DNA from 2 places in the Janthinobacterium sp. SUN026 genome. Region 1 is predicted to be linked to the other one. Evidence: riboswitches for the same ligand, from Rfam matches in the RefSeq annotation. Region 1 holds a riboswitch; the other holds the start of a gene.
What was found. A riboswitch is a leader RNA that binds a small molecule or an ion and turns the genes downstream of it on or off. The one in region 1 is predicted to bind thiamine pyrophosphate.
Positions count from the first base shown of each region.

Region 2: another riboswitch for thiamine pyrophosphate. It lies ahead of thiC (phosphomethylpyrimidine synthase ThiC); the one in region 1 lies ahead of OX459_RS06580 (TonB-dependent siderophore receptor).

Region 1 is NZ_JAPQNU010000001.1:1,433,211-1,448,326, reverse strand. It holds gene OX459_RS06585 (iron-containing alcohol dehydrogenase) at 88-1,245, shown strand; TPP riboswitch at 1,313-1,410, shown strand; gene OX459_RS06580 (TonB-dependent siderophore receptor) at 1,497-3,650, shown strand; gene OX459_RS06575 (ATP-binding protein) at 3,647-4,195, opposite strand; gene pnuC (nicotinamide riboside transporter PnuC) at 4,195-4,806, opposite strand; gene OX459_RS06565 (DUF2867 domain-containing protein) at 4,893-5,411, opposite strand; gene OX459_RS06560 (TetR/AcrR family transcriptional regulator) at 5,479-6,111, shown strand; gene OX459_RS06555 (hypothetical protein) at 6,176-7,435, opposite strand; gene OX459_RS06550 (class I SAM-dependent methyltransferase) at 7,616-8,230, shown strand; gene OX459_RS06545 (hypothetical protein) at 8,315-8,806, shown strand; gene OX459_RS06540 (hypothetical protein) at 8,834-9,367, opposite strand; gene OX459_RS06535 (S46 family peptidase) at 9,521-11,677, opposite strand; gene OX459_RS06530 (PAS domain S-box protein) at 11,765-13,885, opposite strand; gene OX459_RS06525 (chemotaxis protein CheB) at 13,882-15,116, opposite strand, start outside.
Region 2 is NZ_JAPQNU010000006.1:108,690-123,805, forward strand. It holds gene OX459_RS23835 (ATP-binding protein) at 1-1,505, shown strand, start outside; gene OX459_RS23840 (response regulator) at 1,534-2,340, shown strand; gene OX459_RS23845 (hypothetical protein) at 2,379-2,633, shown strand; TPP riboswitch at 2,741-2,856, shown strand; gene thiC (phosphomethylpyrimidine synthase ThiC) at 2,936-4,849, shown strand; gene thiS (sulfur carrier protein ThiS) at 4,861-5,073, shown strand; gene OX459_RS23860 (thiazole synthase) at 5,099-5,893, shown strand; gene OX459_RS23865 (hydroxymethylpyrimidine/phosphomethylpyrimidine kinase) at 5,893-6,657, shown strand; gene thiE (thiamine phosphate synthase) at 6,668-7,303, shown strand; gene OX459_RS23875 (response regulator) at 7,371-8,003, shown strand; gene OX459_RS23880 (S-(hydroxymethyl)glutathione dehydrogenase/class III alcohol dehydrogenase) at 8,130-9,236, shown strand; gene OX459_RS23885 (hypothetical protein) at 9,427-10,281, shown strand; gene OX459_RS23890 (GNAT family N-acetyltransferase) at 10,295-10,819, opposite strand; gene OX459_RS23895 (hypothetical protein) at 10,816-11,088, opposite strand; gene OX459_RS23900 (UvrD-helicase domain-containing protein) at 11,203-13,512, shown strand; gene OX459_RS23905 (BPSS1780 family membrane protein) at 13,578-14,369, opposite strand; gene OX459_RS23910 (homoserine kinase) at 14,372-15,116, opposite strand, start outside.

The DNA.
Region 1 (15,116 bases):
AAAAGCTCAAGCGTCCACGGCACGTTTCCACCCATTCGGCCATAATCATGGCTCAGCAACAGCCTAAACCTCAGCGGCAGGAGCCCCATGTTCAATTTCGACTTTTACAATCCGACGCAAATCCTTTTCGGCCAGGGCCAGATCGCCGCCATCACGGCGCTGATCCCGCCCCAGGCCAGAGTGCTCATGACGTATGGCGGCGGCAGCATCAAGCAAAACGGCGTCTACGATGAAGTCAAGGCGGCGCTGGCCGGCCATACGGTGCTGGAATTTGCCGGCATCGAACCCAATCCCAGCTATGAAACCCTGATGCAGGCCGTGGCCATGGTGAAAAGCGAGCGCATCGATTTCCTGCTGGCCGTCGGCGGCGGTTCCGTGGTCGATGGCACCAAGTTCATCGCCGCGGCCGCCCTGCACGAAGGCGTGGCCTGGGACATCCTGGCCAAAGGCGGCAAGATCGTCGAAGCCGCCCTGCCCTTCGGCACCGTGTTGACCTTGCCGGCCACGGGTTCCGAAATGAATGGCTCGGCCGTGATCACGCGCAAGGCCACGCAGGAAAAGCGCTCGTTCATGAGCCGCAAGGTCTATCCTAAATTCTCCGTGCTGGACCCGTCGAAGACGTTCACCTTGCCGCTGCGCCAGGTGGGCAATGGCGTCGTCGATGCGTTTGCGCATGTGATGGAACAGTATTTGACCTACCCTGTGAACGCGTCCGTGCAAGACCGCTTCGCCGAAGGCATTTTATTGACGCTGATCGAAGAAGGCCCAAAAGCCCTGTCGCACCCGGACGACTACGACGTGCGCGCCAACGTGATGTGGAGCGCCACCCTGGCCTTGAACGGCCTGATCGGAGTGGGCGTGCCGCAGGACTGGTCCACGCACGCCATCGGCCACGAATTGACGGCCTTGTACGAACTCGACCATGCGCAAACCCTGGCCATCATCCTGCCCAGCATGTTGCGCGTGCGCAAGCAAGCCAAGCGCGCCAAGCTGCTGCAATACGCGGCCCGCGTGTGGGGCCTGGACGGCGGCGACGAGGACGGCCGCATCGAGGCCGCCATCGCGCGCACGGAATTCTTCTTCCGCCACATGGGCGTCAAGACGCGCCTGGCCGACTACGGCCTGAATCACGCCAGCGTGGACGCCGTCGTGTCCGCCCTGGAAGCGCACGGCATGACGGCCCTGGGCGAACAGCGCGAAGTGACGCCCGCCGTCAGCCGCAAGGTGCTGGAACTCAGTCTGTAGATTCGCACCACACTGTTGTAAAACGGTCAGCCGGGTGGGACAGCTGGCCGTGGTTCATGCTAAGCTGTCATTTCGCTAGGGGTCCTGGAGCAGTCATCCGGGTGAGAGATACCCTTCGTACCTGATCTGGATAATGCCAGCGAAGGAAAGCGCAAAGTACCTCCCTCCTTTGATAGCTCCTGCGTTGGCGCCAGCCGAACAAGCAGCCTGCCGTGCTCTTTCCCAGAGACGGCTTGAACCACGAGCAATCTATGTCCACACCGAATTTATCCGTTTCTGTTCTGACCCTGGCCATCCTGCACGCGTTTGCCGCGCCCGCCCTGGCTTCCGACGCAGCCGACCCGCAGGCGCAAAGCATGGCCGAAGTCGTCGTCACGGCCAGCAAGGCGCCGGCCGCCAAGCGCGCCTCCGTGGGCGGCTTCAGTGACGCGCCGCTGCTGCAGACGCCGGCATCCGTCACCGTCATTTCGCAAAAAGACATGCAGGACTTGCAGATCCGCAATCTCAGCGATGCAGTCAAGCTCGACACCAGCATCAACGACGCCTACAACGCCGTCGGCTATGCGGAACAGTTTTCCATCCGCGGCTTCAAGCTCGACAACAATTCCAGCTACCGCAAGGATGGCGTGGCCATTCCTGGCGACACGCAAATCCCGCTGGAAAACAAGGAACGCATCGAAGTGCTGAAGGGCCTGGCCGGCTTGCAGGCAGGCGTGGCCGCGCCGGGCGGCGTGATCGACTTCATCGTCAAGCGTCCCACCGCCGCCCCGCTGCGCACGGTCACCGTGGAAACGCGCGAGCGCGGCACCGTGTACGGCGCCATCGACCTGGGCGGCCGCCTGGAAGACACGCGCTTCGGTTACCGCGTCAACGTGGCGGCCGAGCGCCTGCGCTCCTACATCAAGGGCGCGGACGGCAACCGCAAGTTCATTTCCGGCGCCTTCGACTGGCAGATTTCCCCGCAAGCGCTGCTGCAAATCGATGCCGACTACCAGGACAAGGCGCAGGCGACGGCGCCCGGCTTCCAGCTGCTGAACAATAAAACCTTGCCAACCGGCATCAGCGCCGACGCCATGCTCAACCTGCAGCCGTGGACGCGTCCCGTGGAAACCGTCACCAGCAATCTCGGCCTGCGCTTCCAGTACGCGTTCAATGACGACTGGCATGCCACCCTGTCGGCCAACCAGCACTCGTTCAAGCGCGACGACTACACGGCCTTCCCGTACGGCTGCAGCGCGCAAGACCTGTACCCCGGCTTCTGCGGCAATGGCGACTTCGACGTGTATGACTACCGTAGCCTGGGCGAGACGAAAAAACCGCTGAGCGCGCAAGCCATGATCCAGGGCAAGTTCACCACCGGTTCCCTGCGCCATGAATTCACGGCCGGCGTCTCGACCTTCCGCCGCAAGGACCGCGCCGGTCTGTACGTGTACGACTGGGTGGGCGTGAGCAACATCTACCAGCCGCAGATTGTCGGCACCTCGCCCGGCGTCACGGGCCCCGTGCGCCTGGTGCGCAAGGACACGGAAAACTCCGTCTTCGTGCAGGACATCGTCAGCCTGGCGCCGGACTGGAAACTGCATGGCGGCTTGCGCCATATCAATGTCGACGGCTACCAGTATGTACTCAAGGCCGATACGGAAATCCGCGCCAAGCACGATTTCCTGCTGCCCAACGTCTCGCTCGTCTACACCCCGCTCGACAATCTCTCCGTGTATGCGGCCTATTCGCAGGGCATGGAACATGGCGGCACGGCCGACCGCAAGGCGCTCAATGCGAACGTGGAATTGTCGCCCAGCCGCTCGAAGCAGATCGAACTGGGTGTGAAGATGGATGTGACGCCGGACTTCATGCTGACGGCCAGCCTGTTCCAGATCCGCAAGGGCCTGGAATTCAACCAGTACGTCGACAGCAGCAAGAGCGCCTACAACTTCGTGCGCGAAGGCCAGGCCCAGCACCGGGGGCTGGAATTGTCGGCCCAGGGCAAGGCATCGTCCAGCCTGAGCCTGGGCGCGTCCGTGACGGCCCTGAACAGCCAGCAGTCAGGCACGGGCAATGCCGACCTCGACGGCAAGCGCGTGCCCAACGTGCCGGCCTTCAAGGCGGCCGTGCATGCGGATTACGCCGTGCAACAGGTGGCGGGCTTGAGCGTGAATGGCAGCTGGGAATATGCGGGCAAGAAAGCGTTTGAGTACAGCAACACGACCTTCGTGCCGTCGTACAACGTGTTCAACCTGGGCGCCGCGTACGCCACGCGCATCGCCGGCACGCGCGCCGTGCTGCGCGCCGCCGTCAACAACGTGGCCGACAAGTTCTACTGGCGCGACGTGACGCCGGAATCGGATGGCTATCTGTATCCGGGCGCCAGCCGCACCTTCAAGGTCTCGGCGCAGTTTGACTTTTAATTGAGGGAAATGGCAGGCGCCGCAGCGAGCGCCTGCTGCAGCAAAGGCGCCGCCTGTTCCAGGCGCGCTTCCAGGCTGTCGCGCAGCACGTGGTAGACGATGCCGCGCGCGTCGAGCTCATCGAGCAGGTAGCGGTAGATCAATTGGCGCACGGCTTCGGACTCGCGCTGCAAGCCATCGGCCACCCAGGGGCTGTCGGGCGCCGTGACCAGGGTCAGATCGTACTGCGTGGCATCGGCCAGCGCCGCCAGTTGCGCATCTGCACCGTGAAAATAATGGCGGCTGTACACCACCGTCATCAAGGGCGTCGTGTCGCAGAACAGGAAGTGGCGGGCTTGGGCGGCAGCGGCCGCTTCGCGTTCGACTTGCGTACGCGCAATACCATACTGATCCGCCGCGACGGGCACCCTGCCTTGCGTTTCCACAAACTCGCGTAAATACTCGGGCACCCACACCGTGCCATGGCGCTCGGCCAGGGCCGCCGCCAGAGTCGACTTGCCCGACGATTCCGCGCCCAGGATGGCCACGCGCACGCAACGCTCCATCACTTGAGGACCATCGCGCTCGGCGCGGCCGGGGCCGACTTCCTCCACGCCAGCAAGCCGATGACGGCCATCACGACGAAGAACGCGTACAGCACGGCCGTCAGGGTCAGGCCCTTGTGCACATACAGCCACACGTACAGCACGTCGACGATGATCCAGGCGATCCAGTTTTCCAGTTTCTTGCGCGACAGCAGGAATTGTCCCACCAGGCTGCCTGCCGTGAGGAAACCGTCCGCATGGGGCACGTCCGTGTCCGTCGTCGTCAGCAGCCAGGCGATGAGCAGGAAGCCCACCAGCCAGCCGACGGCGCATGCCAGCCAGCCGCGGCCGTCGAGGCGCGTCACGGGCAGGGTCTTGCCGCCGCTGGCCGGATGCAGCCACTGGTACCAGCCCCAGAACGAGACGCTGATGAACAGCAGTTGCAAGGCCATGTCGCCATACAGGCGCGATTCGAAAAACACGAAACCGTAGGCGGCCGAGGAAATGATGGCGAACAGCCACGCCCAGTGATTCTGGCGGATGTTCAGCGCAACGGTTGTCAATGCCAGGACAAAGGAAATCAGTTCAAGCGGCGTGGTGGCAAAACCCAGCAGGAGAAGCGTATCGTTCATGGGAATCGTGATGAGGCTGGTGGTGCAGTATGCAATACCAGCCATGAATAAGCAAGATTGCCCGCACCGCCAGCCGCCTTCCCCGCTCAGGCAAAGCCGCCCTTGACGGCGCGCGCCAGCGAACGCTGCACGATCAGCTTGTGGAAAGGCCGGATCACCAGGATGTAGGCGCGCCCCACCCGATTATGGCAATGCACGACGCTGGACATGGTCACGCTGCCATGCCGCCCCGCGTCGCGGTTGCGCAGCACCGACAAACGGAAGTCCAGGTGGCTGTCATCCTCGCCCACGATGATTTCATCGTCGCTGACGGCAAAGATGCGGAAGATGCCGATGCGCTTGCCAGGCCTGGCTTCCATCTGCCTGGCCGTCCGGATGCCGAAGCGCGCCACGATGGCGTCGCGCACCACCATCAGCTTGCGCGCCCAGCCCGGCTGACTGCCCAGCAGCACGCGCGCCAGGCTTTCCATGTCCATCTGGCGCGCCTGCGCAGTCGGCAACTCGACGGCATACGCGTCGGCCAGGTTGCTGCCCGGATACAAGGGGGCGATGCTGGCGCCTGGCGGCAAGGCCACGGCGCGTACCACGTTGCTTATCTCTTGCATGTGCTCTCCATGTGTTCAGTGATAACATGGCCATCATACACGACAATGTGAACAGCGATAACATAACATGAGCACGAACAGCAATTATCACCATGGCAACCTGCGCGACACCCTGGTCGCCGCCACCATCGCGCAACTGGCGCAACAGCACGACGCCGCCCTTTCCCTGCGCGAACTGGCGCGCACGGTGGGCGTGTCGATCGCCGCCGTGTACCGCCACTTCCCCAGCAAGGAAGCCTTGCTGGCCGACGTGGCGGCGGCCGGCTTCGCCAGCCTGATCGCCAAATGGGAAGCCGAACTGCCGCCGCAGGGCAGCCTGCCTTCCGAACAGCGTTTTCAGTTGCTGGGCCAGCAATACATCGAATTCGCCCTGGCCGCGCCGGCCCACTACCGACTGATGTTCGAACACCAGGACGTGCGCCAGTTCCCCGCCCTGCAGGACGCGGCGCAGGCGTGCTTCCAGTACGTGCTGCAGACGGCCGGCGCGGCCGTGCGCGAAGCGGGCCTCGATGCGCGCTGGGACAAGGCCGCCGCCAGCGCCGGCTGGTCGCTGGGCCACGGCTACGTGATGCTGCTGCTGAGTGGCCGCCTGGCCATGGCGGACGGCGGCGACGAGCTGTCGCCGGCCATGGTGCCGCGCTTTTTTCAGTTGCCCGTGGAGGCATTCATGCAGGCAAAGAATAAAATCGGACAAGAATAATATTTCAAGGCCCGCCTCTTCAAGCTGCGTCGCTGTCATCGACGCCGCAGGCAAAAGGCCGACGCTAACACTGCAGCGTTTTCCCTCCTACAATCATCCTCTTACCTTGAGTCAGGGCAACAAAGTCATTGATGAAGCTACGCAGCGAATTTTCAAAAATACCGCTATGTCCAATCACCAGATTGTTATCCGTGTAGGCAACAATGAAGGGATTGTAGGGACGGTGTGGTTCTATCGGCCGGAAATCAACATTTCCATATTTCTTTTCGGCAGACAGGTCGCGCTGCGCGACCTTGCATGGACTATGCTCATATTCGGCCGGATCGAAATTTTGCTCGACAACTGGCTCGTCCAACTTCACGCTCATTACGTGGGTTCGCTGCGGGCCATATTCGCCAAGCGCCTTGCCCCACAACGGCCACCTGTCATCGTCAGGCTTGCCATTGATGGTCGAGCCGAGTGCGCGGCCGATAGGAAACGCCCACTTGCGAGCCCAATCGCCCTGGGATGAAATAACCAACATGACTGGCGCCTGCGCTTTGTCATAGCTGCGGCGCGATGCCATCTGGTGGATATTTTCATACTGTGCCGCTTCAAGTGCCGGATTGACCAGCACGGTCAAATCGCCAAAACCTTGCAATGGCCCGGCCTTGTCAGCCGCCAGTTCTTTTTCGATTGTTTCAGCAACAGCTTTGAAGACGACCTGCCCACCAAAGCTGTGCCCAAACGCAAGCAACCCCATGAAAGGCGTATTTTCCGACTCGCGCCGGGCTTCGCCGCGGTCGCGATAAAGGCCATTGAGCGCGAGCAAAAAGTGATGCAAGTCGCCTTGCCCCACCCGTTCTGCCGCCCGTTTACGGCCCCAGAAAGTGCAGAAACTGAGCGGCATCGGTAGCGAGCGACCGCGCCAGCCGACATACACGCCGATGACATTCACGTCCCCGCTGCTGGTCAGATTCATCCGCGAACGCGTATAGGGTCCAGCGACGCCAAGCGGTGCATCATTCAGGACAGCCCTGGTCTTGGCAAGCGAACGAGAAAAATCAAATGCATTGGTATCATCGGGATCGGCATTGTGATGCCAGCCATGGACGAAAACTACTACAATGGTATTCTTGCTCTTCGCTGAATACCGAATAACGTCAAGTGCGCGCTCGGCCCCCTCCTTGTCCCAGAATCGTCCATCATCGTCGACCTGGATGACAAAATCATTCGGCTCATGGAATAGGCCAGTATCCTGCTGTATGGATTTACTGCGATAGGCGAACGAGGGTATCAATGATCTCAACGCAACGGCTGAAAAAACCTTGCTGGACTGTGTCATGAGATGACTCTCCATGGATACTTTAATTGAACTTATATACGCAATAATATACGCAATATTCACCCATTATTAATAAATAAACAATAGGCAATTTCATTCAATGAACATGGCGTCGTCAATCGCCCATCCACGTGCGACTTTGCGCCACGGCTGTCGTCCCGCCTGAAAATGCACGCTCCCATGCATCCATCTACCATCCCTGGCACCGAGGGCTATGCGGAAAATGCCGGGCAGCTCATTGCCCGCTACGCAAGCGTCAATTTCCCGGATAAATATCGGCCCGTCAGTCATCTCTTGCCGACGCGATCAGGCGCTGTGCTCGATATCGGCGCCGGGACTGGCGGCGACGCGGCGTGGCTGGCAAGCCTGGGGCACACGGTGACAGCCGTTGAGCCCGTTGCCGCCTTCCGCGAAGCGGGCATGAAGGCGCAGGCCGTGGCCAACCTTGAATGGGTGGACGATAGCCTGCCCGCGCTGTCGGCGATCGGCGCGCGCCAGAGCAGGTATGACCTGATTGTCGTCGCGGCCGTCTGGATGCATCTGGCAGCGGAAGAAAGGATGGCGGCAATGGGCAATATCAGCACCTTGCTCAAGCCCGGCGCAATGCTCGTCATGTCCCTGCGACATGGCCCGGCCCCTGAAGGGCGGCGCATCTTTGATGTCCCCGCCAGTGAAACGGCAGACCTCGCGATGCAACATCAGCTCAAGGTGATGTTGCATACGCAGGCGCCATCCGTGCAGCCGCAGAATCGCCAAGCGGGGGTGAGCTGGTCCTGGCTTGTCTTTGAGAAATGATTCAAGCTGAACCAGCGTGCGCCAGGACGTTGACACGGCCGCATTCAGCCGAGGCTGGCCATTATTTTGAAACACCCTTCATGTATGCATGACATATCGATAGACACGCTCTCCGTGATTGCCAGGCAATGCCTTGCGCTCACGTGCCTGCAACGCTTTTGCCGGCAGCATGCCCTGCACCACCCGGCGCTGTCCGCGTTCGCCGGCCACGCGTGGAAGGTGGCGCAGCTCGCGCCCGGGGATTTTGCCGCCTGGGAGCGCGGCTTTGCCTGCCTGGCAATGACGGGCATGGGCGATCCCTGGCCGGACGACCTGCGCATGGCGCTGCCCGGGCACCTGCTCGGCGCGCTGGAGCAACTTGTCGGGCATGTGCTGGAAACGAGCGCCTGTACCTGGCATGGCGATGACCTTGCGGCAAGCCGGCGCCAGCTGGAAGCCGTGCTTGATATCTGTGCCAGGCATGGCGTGGCGGCGCCGCCGCTTGCGCACTATGTGCAGCACGATGCGGCGCTCCGTGGCGGCTGGGGGCCGATGCTGACGGACGCGGAAGTCAGGCGCTGGCAAGCCCTGCTATAGCGCGCGGCCTGCAATGGCGGCGGAGGCTCACGCCGGCAAGCCCTGGCGCACCTGGTCAAGCTGCCGCTCCTCTTCCTCCGTATCGGCGTCGATTTGCGTGACGACGGTCCAGAATCGCGGGCAGGTCTTGATCTGCTCGAACGCATGGCTCGTTTCAAGCCGCACCATGGTTTTCCTCAGGCTGTGCAGATAGCCTTCCTCGATGGCATCGAGCAGTTCGTCATCGGCAGCGTCGATCAGCTCGAGCAGCGCGCCTTCGATCCTTGCATAGCCCTCCTCCCACAGCTGGCCGATTTCCGGCACGTCGACTTCGATGCACTCGTTCGACCAGTCCGGAGGATAGTAATCGCGCTCCCGGTTGGCGGGATCGGTGTCAAGGCTCAGCGAAAGGGAGGGGAACGATACGGCGTTGAAGGCAAAGGCTGAAAATGCCTGGTCCTTGAATGGGGACGCGCCCAGCAAGGCCAGCGACGCGCTGGCCAGCTTGAAGCAGGTTTCTTCGACGTCGTAGGCAGTTTCAAATGTCTGCCAATCAAGTGGTAAAGCGGGAGTCGGGGGCATGGCGGGCCTGTCGAAAAAATAAGAGTGGAAAGTGATCGGAATTATACGTGGCGCAGCCGATGCGGCAGGCGCCGGCCGCGCGTACGGTGCGGCCGCAAAAAAGCCGCATCGGCCCTGCGGCGGATGCGGCTTTGCGCTAGCGCAAGCTGAAGCTTATTTCTTTGCAGCTTTCACTGCCTTCGGATACTTGATCGTCATTTCCTGCAGCAAGTTATCCGCGTGGTCCACTTCCTTCATCACCCACAGCATGTAGCGGATGTCGAGGTGGATGGCGCGCGTGATGGCCGTGTCGAAGTACCAGTCCTTGGTGATCGATTCATACGTCGAATCGAAGTTCAGGCCGATCAATTCGCCGCGCTTGTTCATCACGGCCGAACCGGAATTGCCGCCCGTGGTGTCCGCGCTGGTGAGGAAGTTGACGGGCACCGTGCCCAGTGCCGGGTCGCGGAACTGGCCGTAGCGTTTTTGCTTGACGGCGTCAATCAAGCCTTGCGGCGCTTCGAACGGGGCCTTGCCCGTGACTTTCTCGACGATGCCTTCCACGGTCGTGAACGGCCCCTTGGTGATGCCGTCGCGCGGCGAATACGGCGATACCGTGCCATACGTGACGCGCAGGGTCGAGTTGGCGTCAGGATAGACCGGCTTGCCTTGCGATTTCTTCCAGGCAATCACGGCTTGCATGTATTGCGGAATCACGCGTTCCAGGTTGCCGTCGATTTCCTTGCGGCGCTCTTCCAGCGCCGCTTCGACGGGCTGCAGCTTGATGGCCAGCGCCATGAAGGCGTCGTCGGACTGGGCAACAGCGGCCTGGTCCTTTTCCAGCCAGGCCAGGCGCTTGGCCGTGTCAGCCAGTTGCGTCTGCTGGTACAGGGCCGCCACGGCGCCTGGCGCCGGCAGCAGCGCGTCCAGGCCTTGCGGATGGCTCTTCGCCGCCAGTTGCGCGTAACGCTTCAGACCGGCTTCAAAACGCGCCTGGTCGACCTTGTTGACATACGACTGTTCCAGGCGGGCCAGGCGGGCCTTGATGAAGGCCAGGTCGCGCTGCTGGAAGCCCGATTCGCGCTCGGCGTCCGCTTTCTGGCGCTCCAGCGACAGGCGGTAGATGGTGCGCGCGCTTTTCAGCAAGTCGCTGTTGGTGGCCACGCTCCAGGCGAACTCTTCTTCGCTCAAGGCCATGTCGCTGGCGATCGCCGCGTCCAGTTCGGCCAGCAGGGTCGGCGACACGTTCGGCTGTTTCGCGTACCAGGCGCGGAACTCGGCATCCTGCACGTCCTTGATGGCGGCGATGTCCTTGCGGGCGAAACCGTCGAGCAAGCCCTGGGTTTTCTTCAGCACGTTGTTGATGCTTTTCACCACGCTCGCATAGCGCACGGCAGCGGCAGCGTCGCCCTTCGTCGAGTCGGCCATCACGGCCAGGTCCGCTTGCAGTTCGGATACTTTCAGGGGGAAGGCCGTATCGCGCGCGAAACGGATTTCCGCCGGCAGCTTGTAGCGGCTGGTGCGGCCGGGGTAGCCCGCCAGCAAGATGCCGTCACCGGCTTTCAAGCCTTCGGCCGACACCACCAGGAAATCCTTCGATTGGTACGGCACGTTGTCGGGCGACGGGTCGGCCGGACGGCCATCCTTGCCCACGTAGGCGCGCAGGAACGAGTAATCGCCCGTGTGGCGCGGCCACTCGTAGTTGTCGGTATCGCCGCCGAAGTTGCCGATCTTGTCCGATGGCGCGTACACGAGGCGCACGTCGCGTATCATCATCTGGCGGATGCGGTAGTACTCGAGGCCGCGGTGGAAGGCGGGCACGGAGCAGCGGTACATCTTGTCCGTTTCGCATTCGGCGATCAAGTCCTTGATGCGCTTTTCCACGGCTTCGTGGCGCGCGCGGCCGCTCATGTCGGCCGTCAAGCCTTTCAGCACGCGGTCGCTGACGTTTTCCACCTTGTCCGTCACATACACGAGGCTGTTCGGACCGCCCGGCAGCTCTGCGGCGCGCGTCTTGGCCAGGAAGCCGTCGGTGATGTAATTGTGTTCCGGCGTGGAATTGCGCTGCACGGCGCCATACGCGCAGTGGTGGTTCGTCACCACCAGGCCGGCGTCGGAAACGAAGGCGGCCGAGCAGCCGCCCAGCGACACGATGGCGCTCATCGGGTGCTTGCTCAGGTCGGCCAGTTTTTCTGCAGGAATGTCGATGCCGACCCGTTTCAGTTCGGCTTTCAGCTGCGGCAATTGGTGTGGTTGCCACTGCCCTTCGTCAGCGTGTGCGCCGGCGAACGCGCCCAGCAAGGCGACTGGTAATACGATTGTCTTGAACAAGATTTGCTCCTCCATAAAAAGCAGGCGAAAGTATAGCCTGTCCAGGCGGCCTGAGTCGGCAAAAATTATCCCATTGCAATTTCTGTATCAGGCGGCCGGCCGTCCCGTCCCCTGCAAGGGGATCTGCAGGGCCAGCCGGCAACCGGCGCCCGAGGCCGGCACACCCACCTCGAACTGCCCGCCCAGCGCCGTCACGCGCTCGGCGATGCCGATCAGGCCAAAGCACTGCTTCTTGCGCTGCTGCTGCGGCGTGATGCCGATGCCGTTGTCGCTGATGGCCACGTACACGGCGCAGGCATCCGAACTGAGTTCGATCTCGACCTGGCTGGCCTGGGCATGCCGCATGACGTTGCTGAGCGCTTCCTGCACGATGCGGAACAGCACGATCTCGACCTGGCTGCCGATGGCGGAAAACAATGCCTCGTCGCGTATCAGCAGCTGGCAAGCGACGCCGCTGCGCTTGCGGAAGTCGCCCACCTGCCACTCGATGGCGGCTTGCAAGCCCAGGTCCAGCGCCATCGGGCGCAGCTCGTTCATGATGCCGCGCACGCTCTTGATGGTGGTGTCGACGTTGCTGAGCACGGCGCCGACCCGGCGGTGCAGGCGCGGATGGGAGCCTTCCGTGCGCGCGCTGAGCATGGAAATATCGATGCGCAGCGCCAGCAGGTTTTGCCCCAGTTCATCGTGGATATCGCGCGAAATGCGCTTGCGCTCGTCTTCCTTGGCCGTTTCCAGGTGCAGCGCCAGCTGGCGCAGCTGCGCATGCGACTGGCGCAGGGCGCCATCCATCAGCTTGCGTTCGGTGATGTCCGTGTGCGCCACCACCACGCGCAGCGGCCCTTCGCCGAGGAAGCGGCTGATCCTGGCCTGCGACCAGCGGGGACCCGAGCGCGTGGCAAACTCATACTCGAGCGCAAACGTGTCCGCGTTGCCGGCGATGACGGAGCGGATGCCGGCGGCCAGCTCGCGCCCGGCGCTGCGCTGCCAGCGCGGGTCCGTGTCGCAAAATTCCAGGTAGTGCAGCGGCTGCGGCGTTTGCCCGACGAAGGCCAGGCAAGCCTGGTTGGCATGTACGACGCGGCCTGCCCGGTCCAGCACCAGCACCCGGTCCGTCAGGGAATCGATGGTGGCGTGAAAGAAGCGCTCGGCATCGCGCAAGGCTTCCTGCGCCCGCTCGCGCTGGTGTACTTCCAGCTGCAGGTGCTGGTTGGCCCGCAGCAATTCGGCCGTGCGGTCGACCACCCGCTGGTCCAGCTCGCGGTGCAGTTCGCGCAAGTCCGCCTCGGCCAGCTTGCGCTCGGTGATATCGGAAAACACGCCGACAAAATGGCTGATCGCGCCATCCGGGCTGCGCATCGGCGTGATCGACAGCGATTCGACGAAGCGCTCGCCATTCTTGCGCCGGTTCACCAGTTCGCCATACCAGCTGCCATCCTGGTGCAGGCTGCGCCACATGGCTTCATAAAAATGCGGCAGATGCGTGCCGCCGCCGAGGAAGGACGGATCGCGGCCGATGGCTTCCTCCGCCTGGTAGCCGGTGATGGTGGTGAACGCGGGGTTGACGGAAATGATGCGGTTGGCGCTGTCCGTCACCAGCACGCCTTCGCGTATGCTGTCGAGTATCACGAAGGCGCGCCGCAAGGCCGATTCGCGCGCGTGCTCGTCGCCCAGGTCCGTCACCAGCATGCGCGCCGTGGCGCTGTCCGCATCGTAATTGGCTTCGATGCGCACCATGCCGCACATGCCGCCCGCTTCGCCTTCGAACAGCGGCGCTTCGAGCACCTGGCGCGCGCCGCCGGTGAAAACGGCGTCGAGGAAGCGCCGGAAACCGCCCTGCGCCTGGGGTGCGACGAATTGCTCGAAACGCCGTCCCAGCAGCCGGTTCTTGTCACGTTGCAACAAGCCGCAGGCTGCCACGTTGACACGCGTGATCACTCCTTCGCGCGCCAGCGAAAAGTAACTGACGGGCGCCTGTTCATACAGCTGCGCATAACGGTCGCGGCTGCTTTCAAATTCATTTTTCAGCTGTTCCAGCTCGGCCAGGGCCGCGCTCTGCATTTCCAGCTCGATCTGGCTGACCTGCAACTCATGCAACTGACGCATCACGTCTTCATTCGACTGCGGCGCGGGCTGGCGCTGCTCTGCGGCCAATTGTTCCGCCTGCTCTCTCAGGCGGGCCGGCGCGCTGCCGTCGAATGGTTCGCTCATGACACGTGCTCGCCGCTACTGCCACCGGCCACGGCGCCGGACTGGATCTGGCGCAGCTGGGCTTCCAGCAGTTTCGACTCTGTAATGTTGATGAAGGTCACCACCACGCCATCGATCACATTTTCGATCGTGCGGTACGGCATGATGCGCACGTTGTACCAGCGCCCCGTCTTGGTTTCCACTTGCCGCTCGCAAAACACCAGGCTGCGGATCACTTCCAGCGCATCGTCTTCCAGGCCCGGATAATCGAGGTCGTTGACGATGTCGCTGAGCGGACGGCGCAAGTCCGTCTGGATCAGCTTGTAGATTTGCGTGGCCGGCGCCGTGAAGCGGCGGATGCGCAGGTCGCTGTCGAGGAAAATGGTGGCGATATCGGTACTATTGAGCAGATTCTTCATGTCGCTATTGACCAGCGACAAATCATCGACCTTCGATTGCAGCTCGGCATTGACCGTGTACAACTCTTCGTTGAGCGACTGCATCTCTTCCTTCGACGTGGTCAGCTCTTCGTTCGTCGATTGCAGCTCTTCATTGGTCGACTGCAGTTCCTCGTTGGCTGATTTGAGTTCCTCGCGCGACGTCTGCATCTCGTCGCGCACGGCCTGGATTTCATTGCGCGCCTGCGCCAGTTGCTGTTCCAGTTCCAACACCTTGGGGTTCGGCGAGCGGCCGCGGCGCGCCTCGGCCACCAGCGGCGCGCTGGCAAACGTGACGAACACCATGCCGCGCAGGGATTCAGGCTGGCTCAGCGCTTCCGCGCTCAGGTCGACGCCCAGCGATTGTCCCAGGTGATCCTTGACCACCAGCCCCTTCAGGCGCACCACCCTCTCGCTCTGCAAGGCTTCCTTGATGAGGCCAGCCAGCTCGTAGCGCAAGCCTTCGCGCGCCATCGCATGGATATTCCAGTTGGCCTTGCCGGCTGCCGGTTCGAGGAAGGCGCCCGTGCGCCCGTTGATGTACAGGATGTCGCCATCCTGATTCAGCAGCGCGGCAGCCGGCGAATATTTCTGGAGCAATAATTGCTCGACATGGGATTGAATCTTTCCAGTCATGCTGACTTCTCTCGTGTCGCTAGGTGTAGGGGGGGATGCCAACGATACCTTGGTAGGAAAATACGTGGGCAGGCGCTGACGCGCCAGGTTGTCGAGGCGGCGGTACAGCCGGGTCGACGTGGTCAGCGGTGAAAACAGGTCGGAAAAATGGCCGGGCGTGTCGGCGCTGCCCAGCAGCA
Region 2 (15,116 bases), on a different contig from region 1:
TCGCGCGCGCGGCCGCCCTCAGCGCCGAACTCGACACCGTCATCACGCCCGGCGTGGAAGCGCTCGTCTTCAAGGCCACGCGCGGCATCGAAGACATCTATGAACTGACCTACATCCGCAACGATGGCAGCCGCTTCCCCGCCATCGTTTCCGTGACGGCCTTGCGCGATGCGCAGAGCAAGGTCATCGGCTACTTGCTGATCGGCACCGACAATACGGCACGCAAGCAGGTCGAGGCGGAACAGGCGCTGCTGGATCAGCGTCTGCGCGAACAGCAGGCGTACACGCGCTCGCTCGTCGAAACCAACAATGCCGAGTTGAAGAAGGCGCGCCTGGTGGCGGAAAAGGCCAACCGCGCCAAGTCCGAATTCCTGTCGAGCATGAGCCACGAATTGCGCACGCCCCTGAATGCCGTACTGGGCTTTGCGCAGCTGATGGCGTCCGACGTGCCGCCGCCCACCGTGCCGCAGCAGCGCTCGATCGAACAAATCCTCAAGGGAGGCTGGTATCTCTTGCGCTTGATCAATGAAATCCTCGACCTGGCCATGATCGAATCGGGCAAGGTGACGTTGTCGCAGGAAGCGATGTCCCTGCTCGACGTGCTGCAGGATTGCCAGGCGATGATCGCGCCGCAGGCGGAAAAGCGCGGCATCAGCCTGCATTTCCCCCGCTGCGGCGAAGCCTACTTCGTGCATGCGGACCGCACGCGCGTGAAACAGGTGATGATCAACCTGTTGTCGAACGCCATCAAATACAACCAGGGCGGCGGTTCCGTCACCGTCGACTGCAGCCAGCGCGGCGCCAGGGTACGGGTCAGCGTGCGCGACAGCGGCGCCGGCCTCGATGCGGGGCAGGTGGCGCAGCTGTTCCAGCCCTTCAACCGCCTGGGACAGGAAAACAGCACGGAAGAGGGCACGGGCATCGGCCTCGTCGTCACCAAGCAGCTGATTGAATTGATGGGCGGCACCATCGGCGTCGACAGCACCGTCGGCGTGGGCACCACCTTCTGGTTCGAGCTGGCCGCCAGCAATGCGCCGGCACTGATGCTGGGCGACGGCGACGCGCTGCCGCAGGCGCAGGAAGCGCAGGAAAGCCAGCGCACCTTGCTGTACGTGGAAGACAATCCCGCCAACCTGGCGCTGGTGGAGCAATTGATCGCCCGCCGCAGCGACTTGAAGCTGCTGACGGCTATCGATGCGCACCTGGGCATCGACCTGGCGCGCACGTATCAGCCGGATGTGATCTTGATGGATATCAACCTGCCCGGCATCAGCGGCTATGGCGCTCTGCATATCCTGCACGACGATCCGCTCACGAAACATATTCCCGTGATGGCCCTGTCGGCCAACGCCGTGCCGCGCGACATCGAGAAGGGCCTGGAAGCGGGTTTCTTCCGCTACCTGACCAAGCCGATCAAGGTCGTCGAATTCATGGATGCGCTCGACGTGGCCCTGCACCATGCGGCCGCGCACGGCCTGGCCGACGACACTCATGCAGTACGCTAATTCAGCATTTATTTTTAGGAATACCGCCATGCTTCAAGCCACCGAGATCCTGAACGCCAGCATCCTCATCGTCGATGACCAGGAGGCCAACGTCATGCTGCTGGAACAGGTGCTGCGCAATGCCGGCTATACGCGCATCACCTCCACCATGGACCCGCAAGCCGTGCGCGCGCTGCACCAGCAGCACCGCTACGACCTGATCCTGCTCGACTTGCAGATGCCGGAAATGGATGGTTTTGAAGTCATGGAAGGCTTGCGCGACCTCGAGGCGGGCAGCTATCTGCCCGTGCTGGTGATCACGGCCCAGCCGGGCCACAAGCTGCGCGCGCTGCAGGCGGGCGCCAAGGATTTCGTCAGCAAGCCCTTCGACCTGGTGGAAGTCAAGACGCGCATCCACAACATGCTGGAAGTGCGATTGCTGTACCAGAAGCTGGCCGAATACAACAAGTCGCTGGAACAGATGGTGGAAGTGCGCACGGCGGAGTTGCGCGAAAGCGAAGCGCGCTTCCAGCGCTTCACGGAACTGTCGTCCGACTGGTACTGGGAACAGGATGCGCAGGGCAACTTGACGCGCTTTTCCGGCCCCGTGGCTGAAATGCTGGGCATCGGCAGCGAGGAAGAGCCGCAGCGTTGGAACGCGGCCGAACGCGCCTCGCTCGACGCCAAGATTGCCGCAAGGGAACCGTTTCTCGACTTTATCTACAGCCGCGCCAACCTCGACGGCAGCACGCAATACCTGCAGGTGAGCGGCGAACCGATGTTCGACACGGGCAGCCGCTTCATCGGCTACCGCGGCATCGGCCTCGATGTCACGGAGCGCCATCGCAGTGCCTGATTTATACTTGGCGCCATCGATACAGACCAGGAAAAATCATGACCGACAAATCTCCCTCCTACTGGTTCCCCGCCAAGACCTATGGCTGGGGCTGGGGCTTGCCCATCACCTGGCAAGGCTGGCTGGTGTTCCTGGCCGCGCTGGCGCTGTTCGCCTGCGGCGCCTTCCTGTTCCCTCCGCAAACCATGCTGGTCGGCTACATCGTCTATGAAGTGGCCATCGTAGCCGTGCTCATTTTCATCTGCCAGCTGAAGGGCGAACCGACCAGCTGGCGCTGGGGCAAGAAGAAATAAGCGCGCTGCAGTCTGTTGCAATGCAGCAGATGCGCAAAGACGACACCTGCAAGAAATCATCTGGCCACGCGGCGGAACCGCGTATAATTGGCTCGCTGCCGCAAGGCGGCAAACGCTAGGGGTCCTGCCTTTCGCTGTGGAAACACGGTGCAAGCGCGGGTGAGAAATACCCTCCGAACCTGATCTGGATAATGCCAGCGAAGGGAAGCTTTAGGATGACTGCACCCCGCTTTTCCGCGTGCGCAATTCCGAACCTCCTTAGCTGGCTCCAGGCTTAAAAATAGTCTAGCCAAGGAGCCAAAATGAACGCCAACCCGAAATTCCTCTCCGCCACCGCCACGGTCGACGAAGCCGCCATCGCGCCGCTGCCCAATTCGCGCAAGATTTACGTGCAGGGCAGCCGCCCCGACATCCGCGTGCCCATGCGCGAGATCAGCCAGTCCGACACGGAAGCGTCGTTCGGCGGCGAAAAGAATCCGCCGATCTACGTCTACGACACATCCGGCCCGTACACGGATCCGGATGTGAACATCGATATCCGCTCCGGCCTCGATACGCCGCGCCTGCCATGGATCATGGAGCGTGCCGACACGGAAGAATTGCCTGGCCCCACCTCCGACTACGGCATCGCCCGCCTGGCGGACCCGAAGCTGGCCGAGCTGCGTTTCAATTTGCACCGCAAGCCGCGCCGTGCTATTGCCGGCAAGAACGTGACGCAAATGCATTACGCGCGCCAAGGCATCATCACGCCGGAAATGGAATTCGTCGCCATCCGCGAAAACATGCGCCGCCAGGAGTATTTGCGCGAGCTCAAGGCTTCCGGCCCCATGGGCGAGCGCCTGGCCGACCTGATGGGCCGCCAGCATCCGGGCCAGTCCTTCGGCGCCAGCATCCCGGCGGAAATCACGCCGGAATTCGTGCGCGAGGAAATCGCCCGCGGCCGCGCCATCATCCCCGCCAACATCAATCACCCGGAAGTGGAACCGATGATTATCGGCCGCAATTTCCTGGTGAAAATCAATGCGAATATCGGCAATTCCGCCGTGACGTCTTCCATCGGCGAGGAAGTGGAAAAGATGACCTGGGCCATCCGCTGGGGCGGCGATAACGTGATGGACTTGTCGACCGGCAAGCACATCCACGAGACGCGCGAATGGATCGTGCGCAACAGCCCCGTGCCGATCGGCACCGTGCCCATCTACCAGGCGCTGGAAAAGGTCAACGGCAAGGCGGAAGATCTGACTTGGGAAATCTTCCGCGACACCCTGATTGAGCAGGCCGAGCAGGGCGTCGATTACTTCACCATCCACGCGGGCGTGCTGCTGCGCTATGTGCCGATGACAGCCAAGCGCCTGACGGGCATCGTTTCGCGCGGCGGCTCCATCATGGCGAAATGGTGTCTGGCGCACCACCAGGAATCGTTCCTGTACACGCATTTCGAAGAGATTTGCGAAATCATGAAGGCGTATGACGTGTCGTTCTCGCTGGGCGACGGCTTGCGCCCCGGCTCCATCTACGACGCCAACGACGAAGCGCAGCTGGGCGAACTGAAAACCCTGGGCGAGCTGACGCAAGTTGCCTGGAAGCACGACGTGCAAGTGATGATCGAAGGTCCGGGCCACGTGCCCATGCAATTGATCAAGGAAAACATGGACTTGCAGCTGGAACAGTGCGGCGAGGCGCCGTTCTACACCTTGGGACCGCTGACGACGGATATCGCGCCCGGCTACGACCACATCACCTCGGGCATCGGCGCGGCCATGATCGGCTGGTATGGCACGGCCATGCTGTGCTACGTGACGCCGAAGGAACACCTGGGCTTGCCGAACAAGGCGGACGTCAAGGACGGCATCATCACGTACAAGATCGCGGCGCACGCGGCCGACCTGGCGAAAGGCCATCCGGGCGCGCAAATCCGCGACAACGCGCTGTCGAAAGCCCGCTTCGAATTCCGCTGGGACGACCAGTTCAACATCGGCCTGGACCCGGACAAGGCGCGCGAATTCCACGATGAAACCTTGCCCAAGGATTCGGCCAAGGTGGCGCATTTCTGCTCCATGTGCGGCCCGCATTTCTGCTCGATGAAGATCACGCAGGAAGTGCGCGAATACGCGGCCGGCATGGGCATCGCGGAAGACAAGGCGCTGCAGCAGGGGATGGAGGTGAAAGCCATCGAATTCATCAAGAACGGCGCCGAGCTGTACCGCAAGGTCTGAAGGAGGGCGTGATGACTGCATTGATCGACATCACGCTCAACGGCGCGCCGCACCAGGTGCCGCCGGGGCAAACCCTGGACCAATTGATCGCCGCGCTGTCGCTGGAAAACCAGGCGCTGGCGTTGGCCGTCAACCGCAGCGTCGTGCCGCGCAAGGCGTGGCAGGACAGGGTCCTGGAAATTCAAGACCAGGTGGAAATCGTACGCGCCATCGGCGGCGGTTAAGTTGAGAATAGACAAGGAAACGCACATGAATACCGCAACAAACAACGACCTGCTGACCATCGCAGGCAAACAGTACCAGTCGCGCCTGCTGGTGGGCAGCGGCAAGTACAAGGATTTGCCGCAGACGCGCGAAGCGACGGACGCGGCCGAGGCGCAGATCATCACGGTGGCGATCCGCAGGGTGAATATCGGGCAAGATCCGAACGCGCCCAGCCTGCTCGATTTCGTGCCGCCCGACCAGTACACGATCTTGCCGAACACGGCCGGCTGCTACAACGCCAAGGATGCCGTGTACACGCTGCAACTGGCGCGGGAACTCCTGGGCGGGCGCAATCTGGTGAAACTGGAAGTGCTGGGCGATGAAAAGACGCTGTTTCCGCACATGCCGGAAACCCTGGTCGCGGCCGAAGCGCTGGTCAAGGATGGCTTCGACGTGATGGTCTACTGCAGCGACGATCCGATCCAGGCGAAGATTCTGGAAGACATCGGCTGCGTGGCCGTCATGCCGCTGGCGTCACTGATCGGTTCGGGCATGGGCATCTTGAACCCGTGGAACTTGTCCTTGATCATCGACCAGGCGAAAGTGCCCGTGCTCGTCGATGCGGGCGTGGGTACGGCGTCGGACGCGGCCATCGCCATGGAACTCGGTTGCGATGGCGTGCTGATGAATACGGCGATTGCCGGCGCGCGCGACCCCGTGCGCATGGCGCATGCGATGAAGCTGGCCGTGCGGGCCGGGCGCGAAGCGTTTTTGGCGGGCCGCATGCCGCGCAAGTTCGCCGCCTCGCCCTCGTCGCCGATGGCGGGCCGGCTGGCGTGATGGAGCGACGGCGTCCCACCGTGCTCGTGTTTGCCGGTGCCGACCCGTCGGGCGGCGCCGGCATCGCCGCCGATATTCTAGCGATTGCGGCGCAGGGCGCGCATGCCTTGCCCGTCATCACGGCGCTGACGGTGCAGGACAACGACCGCGTGTTTGCTGTCGAGCCCGTGGCGCCGGAATTGCTGCGCCGCCAGGCGCAGGCGTTGATCGCCAAGGTCGCCATCGATGCCGTGAAAATCGGCATCCCCGGCAGCGCGGCGAATGCGGCCGTCATCGCGCAACTGATCGCCCAATTGCGGCTGTCCCGCCCAAGCTTGCCTGTCGTGCTCGATCCCGTGCTGGCCAGCGGCCATGGCGACGTGCTCAGCCGGGACGACGCCGTGCTGGCGCTGGCGCCCTTGCTGCCCGTGACTACCGTCATCGTACCGAACGGGCCGGAAGCGCTGGCCCTCGGTGGCGCAGATAACCTGCGCGCGCAAGGCTGTGGACACGTGCTGGTGACGGGCGGCCACGGCGACGGTGAGGAGATCGTCAACCGCTGGCTGGACGGTGACGGGCGCGCGCGCGAGTGGCGCTGGCCGCGCCTGCCCGGAGAGTTTCATGGCAGCGGCTGCACGTTGGCGTCGGCCATCGCGGCCCGCCTGGCATTGGGCCAGCCGCTGGCGCAAGCGCTTGACCGGGCGCAAGCCTATTGCCATGCGGCCCTGGCCGGCGCGTATGCGATTGCGCCAGGTCAACTCATGCCGCAACGATTCATTGAATAAGGAAAACATCATGCGTGGACTGTATCTGGTCACCCCGAACTGGGATGACACCGACCGCCTGCTCGATATCACGGAGCAGGCTTTGCATGGCGGCGTGGCCCTGCTGCAATACCGCCACAAGAGTGCCGACGCGGAGCAGCGGCGCGAACAGGCGGGCGCCTTGCTGGCCCTGGCCCGCAAGTATGGCGTGCCTTTCATCGTCAACGATTTTCTCGAGCTGTGCGAAGAGCTGGACGCGGACGGCGTGCACGTGGGCGGCACGGACGCGTCCGTCGCGCAGGTGCGCGCGCGCCTGGGCAAGGACAAGCTCGTCGGCGCCTCCTGCTATGGCGACATGGCCCTGGCGCGCACGGCAGCAGAGGGCGGCGCCAGCTACGTGGCCTTCGGCGGCTTTTATCCGTCGCTGGTGAAAAAGTATCCGGTGACGACGCCCCTGGATATCGTGCTGCAGGCGAAACGCGAAATCGCCTTGCCCTGCGTGGTGATCGGCGGCATGACGCCGGAAAACGCGGCGCCGCTGGTGGCGCGCGGGGCCGACATGGTGGCGGCGATCAGCAGCGTATTTGGCAAGGGATCTCAGGCGGACGATGTGGATATTGCAGTGCAGCAATTCAATCTGCTGTTTGCGCAGGCCGGGGAGGCGTGAGGGGGCGGATTTGGCGAATAATCGGCATATAATAAGGGCATCATTCATTACCGAGGTCCCTTTACCCATGAGTCAGCCAGCCGCCGCGAAACGCCTTATCCTGATCGTTGACGATGACCAGCTCCTGTTGGAATTCCTTGGCGAAGTCCTGCGCCATGCCGGCTACGAGACGGCCCTGGCCCATTCGGCCGAAGTGGCGCTGCAGCTGATCGCCCAGCGCGAGCCTGACCTGGCCTTGCTCGACATCCACATGCCGGGCATGTCCGGCCTGGAACTGGCCAAGCGCCTGCACGGCGAAACGGCCGTGCCATTCATGTTCCTGTCCGGCAGCGGCGACAGCGAATCGGGCAAGCAGGCGGCCGCCTACGGCGCCGTCGGCTATGTCGTCAAACCCGTCGACGAAGGCCGCTTGATGCCGGCGTTCGAAGCGGGCCTGGCGCGCGCCGATGAAATCCGCCAGCTGCGCCGCACCGAGCTGAACCTGAACGCGGCCCTGGCCGCCGGCCGGGAAACGAGCCTGGCCGTCGGTTTGCTGATGGGCAAGTTCCAGACGGACCGCAACACGGCGTTCGAAGTGCTGCGCGACCACGCCCGCTCCAGCCGCCGCAAGATCAATGAAATCGCCAGCCAGCTGCTGCTGGCCGAGGAAACCCTGAACGGCTTGCACGGCGCGTTTTTGAACCGGGCGAAAACCAAGTAAGAGTTTCAAGTAAGAGTTTCAAGTAAGCGTTGCACCGGCGCCGGCGTGGCATGTCGGCGCCTGCCTTGTTATGATGTGACGATACGGCGCGCTGGCGCGCCTGGTTCAACCATACACAGGACACACATGAAAACCAAAGCAGCGATTGCATGGAAGGCGGGCGCGCCTTTGACCATCGAGGAAGTCGACCTGGCCGGCCCGCGCGAGGGCGAAGTACTGGTCGAGATCAAGGCCACAGGCATTTGCCACACCGATTACTACACCCTGTCGGGCGCCGATCCGGAAGGCATCTTCCCGTCCATCCTCGGCCATGAAGGCGCGGGCATCGTCGTCGACGTGGGGCCTGGCGTGAAAAGCCTGAAGAAGGATGACCACGTCATCCCCCTGTACACGCCGGAATGCCGCCAGTGCAAATTCTGCCTGTCGCAAAAGACCAACCTGTGCCAGTCGATCCGCTCGACCCAGGGCCGCGGCCTGATGCCGGACGCGACGTCGCGCTTTTCCATCGACGGCAAGCCCATCTTCCACTACATGGGCACGTCCACTTTCTCGAACTACATCGTCGTGCCGGAAATCGCCCTGGCGAAGATCCGCGAAGACGCGCCCTTCGACAAGGTCTGCTACATCGGCTGCGGCGTGACGACGGGCGTGGGCGCCGTGCTGTTTACGGCCAAGGTCGAGGCGGGCGCCAACGTGGTCGTCTTCGGCCTGGGCGGTATCGGCTTGAACGTGATCCAGGCGGCGAAGATGGTGGGCGCCGACAAAATCATCGGCGTCGACATCAACCCGGCGCGCCAGGCTATCGCGCGCAAGTTCGGCATGACGCATTTCGTCAACGCCAACGAGGTGGAAAACGTTGTCGATACCATCGTGCAGCTGACGGACGGCGGCGCCGACTATTCGTTCGAATGCATCGGCAACACCACCACCATGCGCCAGTCGCTCGAGTGCTGCCACAAGGGCTGGGGCCAGTCCATCATCATCGGCGTGGCGGCGGCCGGCCAGGAAATTTCCACGCGTCCGTTCCAGCTGGTGACGGGGCGCGTGTGGAAAGGTTCTGCCTTCGGCGGCGCGCGCGGTCGCACGGACGTGCCGAAGATCGTCGACTGGTACATGGAAGGCAAGCTCAATATCGATGATTTGATCACACACAGGCTGAAGCTCGATGATATCAATCAAGGTTTCGACTTGATGAAGAGCGGTGAATCGATCCGTTCCGTCGTGCTGTATTAATGAATTGAAATACGCCGTACCACGGCGTTTTTGCGGAGGCTGCGGCCTCCGTTTTTTTTTGCCCGGCATGCCATCCATCGTCCGTGCTTGCCATCCAGGCAGGTCTTTTTGCAGCCTGTCGCACGGCGCTGGAGGCCAGGTCCGCTTGCCGCTACAGTCAACGCTCCACCACTTTTGCGACGAGGCAGCCATGACCACTTCCCATCGTTTGATCCTCAGCCTGGCCGGTATCCTGCTTGGCGGCAGCGCGCTGGCCGTGCAGCCGCCGCAACCGCCCGCGCCACCGGCCCCGCCTGCCGCGCCCAGCGTGCAGGTCAGCCGTTCGCTCGACAAGGGCGAAAGCTATGCGCTGGTCGATGGCACCAGGGATAGCGAGGGCGTCATCGTCGTCGACAGCGATATTCACTTGGAGCAGGTGGAAAAACTCAAGCGCTCGATCAAGGGGCCGTTCCTGTGGTTCCGCGACCAGGGGCAGGCCTATGTGCTGCAGGATGCGGCCTTGCTGGGCAAGGTGCGCACGGCATGGGAACCCTCGAAACAGCTGGGCAAGGAGATGAGCGCGCTTGGCGATCAAATGGGCGCGCACGGCAAGGCCATGGGGGAAATGGGCCGCAAGATGGGCGCCCGCAGCCTGGAAAAAGGCAGCGCGCGCGAGTCGGAACAGCTGCGCTTGCTGGGCCGCCAGCAGCAGGAGCTGGGCCGCAAGCTCGGCGACGCCTCGCGCCGCCAGGCGCTGGCGACGAGCGACACGGCGCGCCGCGCGGCCGAGCGCGACGTGGAACGCCTGCAACAGCAGATGGAAGATGCGCAGGACAAAATGGAAGAGATCAACGACCGCATCGCCGACGTACACGAGCGCGAGGCCGAGAAAATGGAGCAGATGTCGCGCCAGATGGAGCAGCGCGGCAAGCCGATGGAAGCGCTGGGCAAGCAAATGGGCGACCTGGGCCGCCAGCAGGAAAAAGTCGTCAAGATCGCGGACAAGACCACGCGCCAGGTGATCGCCCAGGCGCTCAGCGAAGGCAAGGCCAAGCTGGTGCGCTGAAGGAGGTGCTCAATTAGCAGGCCAGTGGCTTGCGCATCAGGCAGCGAAGCGCCGGATCGTGTCCGTCCTGCGCTTCGCGCGCCAGCTTGAGCGCGTGGCCTGCGCCCAGCGCCGCGGCCCCGATTTCGCTGAAACCGTGGCGCGCATAGTAGGGTGCGTTCCATGGCAGGTGGCGATACGTGCTGAGCGTCAGGCAGGCGCAGCCCAGCGCCCGGGCATGGGCCGCTGCCGCATCGAGCAAGCGCGCGCCCACGCCCTGCCGTTGATGCGGCAGGGCAACGGACAATTCCACGATGAACAGTTGCCCGTCGAGCGGTTCGGCGGCCAGGAAGCCTGCCGGCTCAGCGTGCCCATCGGCGGCCACCCATACGTCGCCCTCGCGCTGCAGCGCCTGTAAGGTGCTCAATGGCAAGGGTTCTCCCTGCGCCAGCCACGCCAGTCCGGGGCCGGCCTGCGCAAACAGGGCCGCGGCGCTGCGCTCGACCTGGGCCAGCAGGGGCAGGTCGGCGCTGCTGGCTGTGCGGATGGCGTACTTCACGGCGTATGCCACGCGGCGGCCACGGTGCGGTATTGCGCCGGCAACTGCCTGGCGTCGACCTCGCTGGCATATGCGTCATCCTGTACCGTGTCCCAGCGCGCGTCGCAGCTGAAACGGTAGACTTGCGCCTCGTCCCCGTAGCGGCACACGGCCAGGCCGTGGATGGCGATGGGGGCGGCGCCATCTTCAGCGGCGACATGGCCGAAAGGCAAGTCGGACCAGGCCCAGGCCAGTACGCGGGCGCCGTCGAGGTGGCTGGGAGGTGTCATGGGCATGTTTTCATCAGCTGTGCAGTGATGCCGATTGTAGCGCGCACGCGGCGAATCCGGCGTGACCGCTGGACAAATGCACAGTATTTTTAGCCATGCCGGTATAATCACGGCATGCAAAATCTTCTTCACAACCTCAATCCCGAACAATTGGCTGCCGTCACCTTGCCGGCGCAGCATGCGCTGATCCTGGCGGGCGCCGGTTCGGGCAAGACCCGCGTGCTGACCACCCGCATCGCGTGGCTGATCCAGACCCAGCAGGTATCGCCGCCCGGCATCCTGGCCGTGACGTTTACCAACAAAGCCGCCAAGGAAATGCTCACGCGCCTGTCGGCCATGCTGCCGATCAACACGCGCGGCATGTGGATCGGCACTTTCCACGGCCTGTGCAACCGCTTGCTGCGCACGCACTACCGCGACGCGGCCTTGCCGCAGACCTTCCAGATCCTCGATTCCCAGGATCAATTGTCCGTGATCAAGCGTTTGTTGAAGGCAAACAATATCGATGATGAAAAATTCCCGCCGAAGACGGTGATGTATTTCATCAACAACGCCAAGGACCAGGGTTTGCGCGCCACGGATGTGGAAGCGTATGACGCGCACGAGCGCAAGATGGTCGAGCTGTACCAGCTGTACGACGACCAGTGCCAGCGCGAAGGCGTCGTCGATTTCGCGGAATTGCTGTTGCGCACGTATGAATTGCTGAGCCGTAACCAGCCCTTGCGCGAACATTACCAGGCGCGTTTCCGCCATATTTTGGTGGACGAGTTCCAGGATACGAACAACCTGCAATACAACTGGCTCAAATTGCTGGCCGGCCACGGCAGCCGCGATGGCGGGGCCCTGTTTGCCGTCGGCGACGATGACCAGAGCATCTATGCCTTCCGCGGCGCCAACGTGGGCAACATGAGTGCCTTCGAGCACGAGTTCCAGGTGAAGAACTTGATCAAGCTGGAGCAGAACTACCGCTCGCACGGCCATATCCTCGACAGCGCCAACGTATTGATCGCGAACAATAGCAAGCGCCTGGGCAAGAATCTGCGCACGGACGCGGGCCATGGCGAGCAGGTGCGCGTGTATGAAGCCAGTTCCGACTTGCAGGAAGCGCAATGGATCATCGAAGAGGCGAAAAGCCTGATCGCCGATGGCGCGTCGCGCAGTGAAATCGCCATCTTGTACCGCTCGAATGCGCAGTCGCGCGTGATCGAACACGCGCTGTTCTCGGCCGCGATTCCTTATCACGTGTATGGCGGCCAGCGCTACTTCCAGCGCGCCGAGGTCAAGCACGCAATTGCCTATTTGCAATTGATGGACAATCCGCACAACGATTCGGCCTTCTTGCGCGTGGTCAATTTCCCCACGCGGGGCATCGGCATGCGCTCGATCGAGCAATTGCAGGCCGCGTCGGAACAGTACGGTATTTCGCTGTATGCGGCCGTGCCGTACGTGGCGGGCAAGGCGGGCAGCGTGCTGGCCGGCTTCGTCAAGCTGATCGAAGGCGTGCGTTTCGAAACGCAGCAATTGTCCTTGCCGGAAATGGTCAGAGTGGTGCTGGAAGCGAGTACCTTGCTGCAACATTATCAGAATGAAAAGGAAGGCGCCGACCGCATCGAGAACCTGGAGCAGATGGTCAGCGCGGCCAGCCAGTTCATTTCCGAAGAAGGTTTTGGCCAGGGCGCGCCCGCGCATTTGGGGCCAGCGGCCCAGGCGCAGTCGGGCGCGCCCGTCGTGAACCAGGATGGCATCGAAATCCTGGACGCCGACGCGCCGCTGCCGGCCGTGATGTCGCCGCTCTCCGCCTTCCTGTCGCACGCGTCGCTGGAAGCGGGCGACAACCAGGCGCAGGCGGGCCAGGATGCGCTGCAGATGATGACGGTGCACTCGGCCAAGGGCCTGGAATTCGACAACGTGTTCATTACCGGCCTGGAAGAGGGCCTGTTCCCGCACGAAAGCAGCTCGAAGGAAGACAACGGCGTGGAAGAGGAACGCCGGCTGATGTACGTGGCCATCACGCGCGCGCGCAAGCGCTTATATATGAGCTTTTCGCAGACGCGCATGCTGCACGGCCAGACGCGCTACAACATGAAGTCGCGCTTCTTCGACGAATTGCCGGAAGAATCGCTGAAATGGCTGTCGCCGAAGGTGCAGGCGAACTGGTTCGGCAACCGCAAGTCGGCCTGGGACGAGGCGCCGAAGCTGGCCAGCCTGGGTTCGGACAATGCGATTGCGCAAAAGATCGCGCAAAAAGCCACGGGCGGCGGCTGGCGCATCGGCGAATCCGTGGCGCACGCCAAGTTCGGCGAGGGCGTGATCGTCAATATCGAAGGCGGCGGTGGCAATGCGCGCGCGCAAATCAACTTCGGCCAGCACGGCATGAAGGTGCTCGACCTGGGCATCGCCAAATTGGAACGCCTGGGCCGCTAGTTTGCTGAGTAGCAATAAAAAAGGGCAGCCTGCGCAGGCTGCCCTTTTTTCATGCGGCGTGAAAATCAGTCGTTCGGCTTGTCCAGCGACACCGTCTTGCTTTCATCGACAGGCAAGCCGAAGATCTGGCGGTAGGCGGCGTAGAACGAGCAATGCATGATGATGGTCAAGATCATCGACAGCGGCATCATCAGTTGCATCATCAGCGGCGTGCGGCCAAAGATGACGGCCAGCAACTGGCTGGTGACGACGCTGATGGCGAACCAGGTGGCGGCGAAGACGATGAAGGCCGACAGCGAGCGCCAGACGGCGAAAAAGCTGAAGAACAGCGCCTTGCCCAGCCCGGTTTGTTTCCAGTAGATCAGCGGTGCGGCAAAGCAGAAGGCCATGGCGGCCGGCACGTACAGCACGATGGCCAGCAGGATGCCGAGGCCCAGGCGCGATTCGGGGATGGCGGTACGCGCCGCTTCTTCCGTCAATTGCCCCGTGACCAGTTGCCACAGCAAGCCGTCGTCCACCAAAGTCGAGGCGCCGATGGCCACGATGGCCATCAGGATGTACAGCACGCCCAGGCCGAACAGGGAAGGAAAGGCCGGTTTGCGGAAGCCCGAGATCAACAGGCTGGGCAAGACGCGCTTGCCCTGGTCGATGTTCAGGCAGCCTTGCACGAAGGCGACGGAAAACACGGGGACGAGGATGACGGGCAGCATCTGGCCGAGCACGGGCACGATGCTGACGGCCAGCATGCAGAACATATAGCCGAGAAACAGCATCGACATGCCGCCAGGTTGCTTGCGAAACAGGGCGAAGCCTTGTTTCACCCATTGCCAACCTGTACTTGCAGGTAATTTTTCCATGTTTAAAACAGTTCCGGAGCAGGTGTGGCGATACGTTCGCGCAGAATGCGTTCGAAATGCGTGGGATCGTGCGGGGTCAGCATTTCCGCTTCGCGCGGCTGGTAATAATCGTACAGGCGCGACAGCCAGAAGCGCAGCGCGGCGGCGCGCAGCATCGGTTGCCATGCAGTCTGTTCTTCATGCGTAAACGGACGCACGGCCCGGTAGGCGTCGAGCAGGGCGCGCACGCGCACCGTGTCGAGCACGCCCGTGGCCAGGTCCACGCACCAGTCGTTGACGGTGACGGCCACGTCGAACAGCCAGGTGTCGCAGCCGGCAAAGTAAAAGTCGAAAAAGCCCGTCAGTTGTTCGCCGTCAAACATGACATTGTTGCGGAACAAGTCGGCATGCACGGGACCGCGCGGGATGGCTTTATAGGTATCGCAGGCAGCAAAGGCGTCCTGGAAGTGGATTTCCGCGCGCAGCAAATGCGCCCTGGCATCGTCGAGGTGGTGCAGGACGAGCGGCGTGGTGGTGTTCCACCAGTCCAGGCCCCGCAGATTCGGCTGTTGCAGGGGGAAATCCTGCGCCGCCAGGTGCATCTTCGCCAGCATGGCGCCCACGGCCGCGCAATGCACGGCTTGCGGCGCCATCTGCGAGCTGCCGTCGAGTTTGCTGACGATGGCGGCCGGCTTGCCTTGCAAGGCCGTCACCAGTTCGCCGTCCGCATTGGCGATCGGCGCCGGCACCAGTACGCCCCGGTCCGCC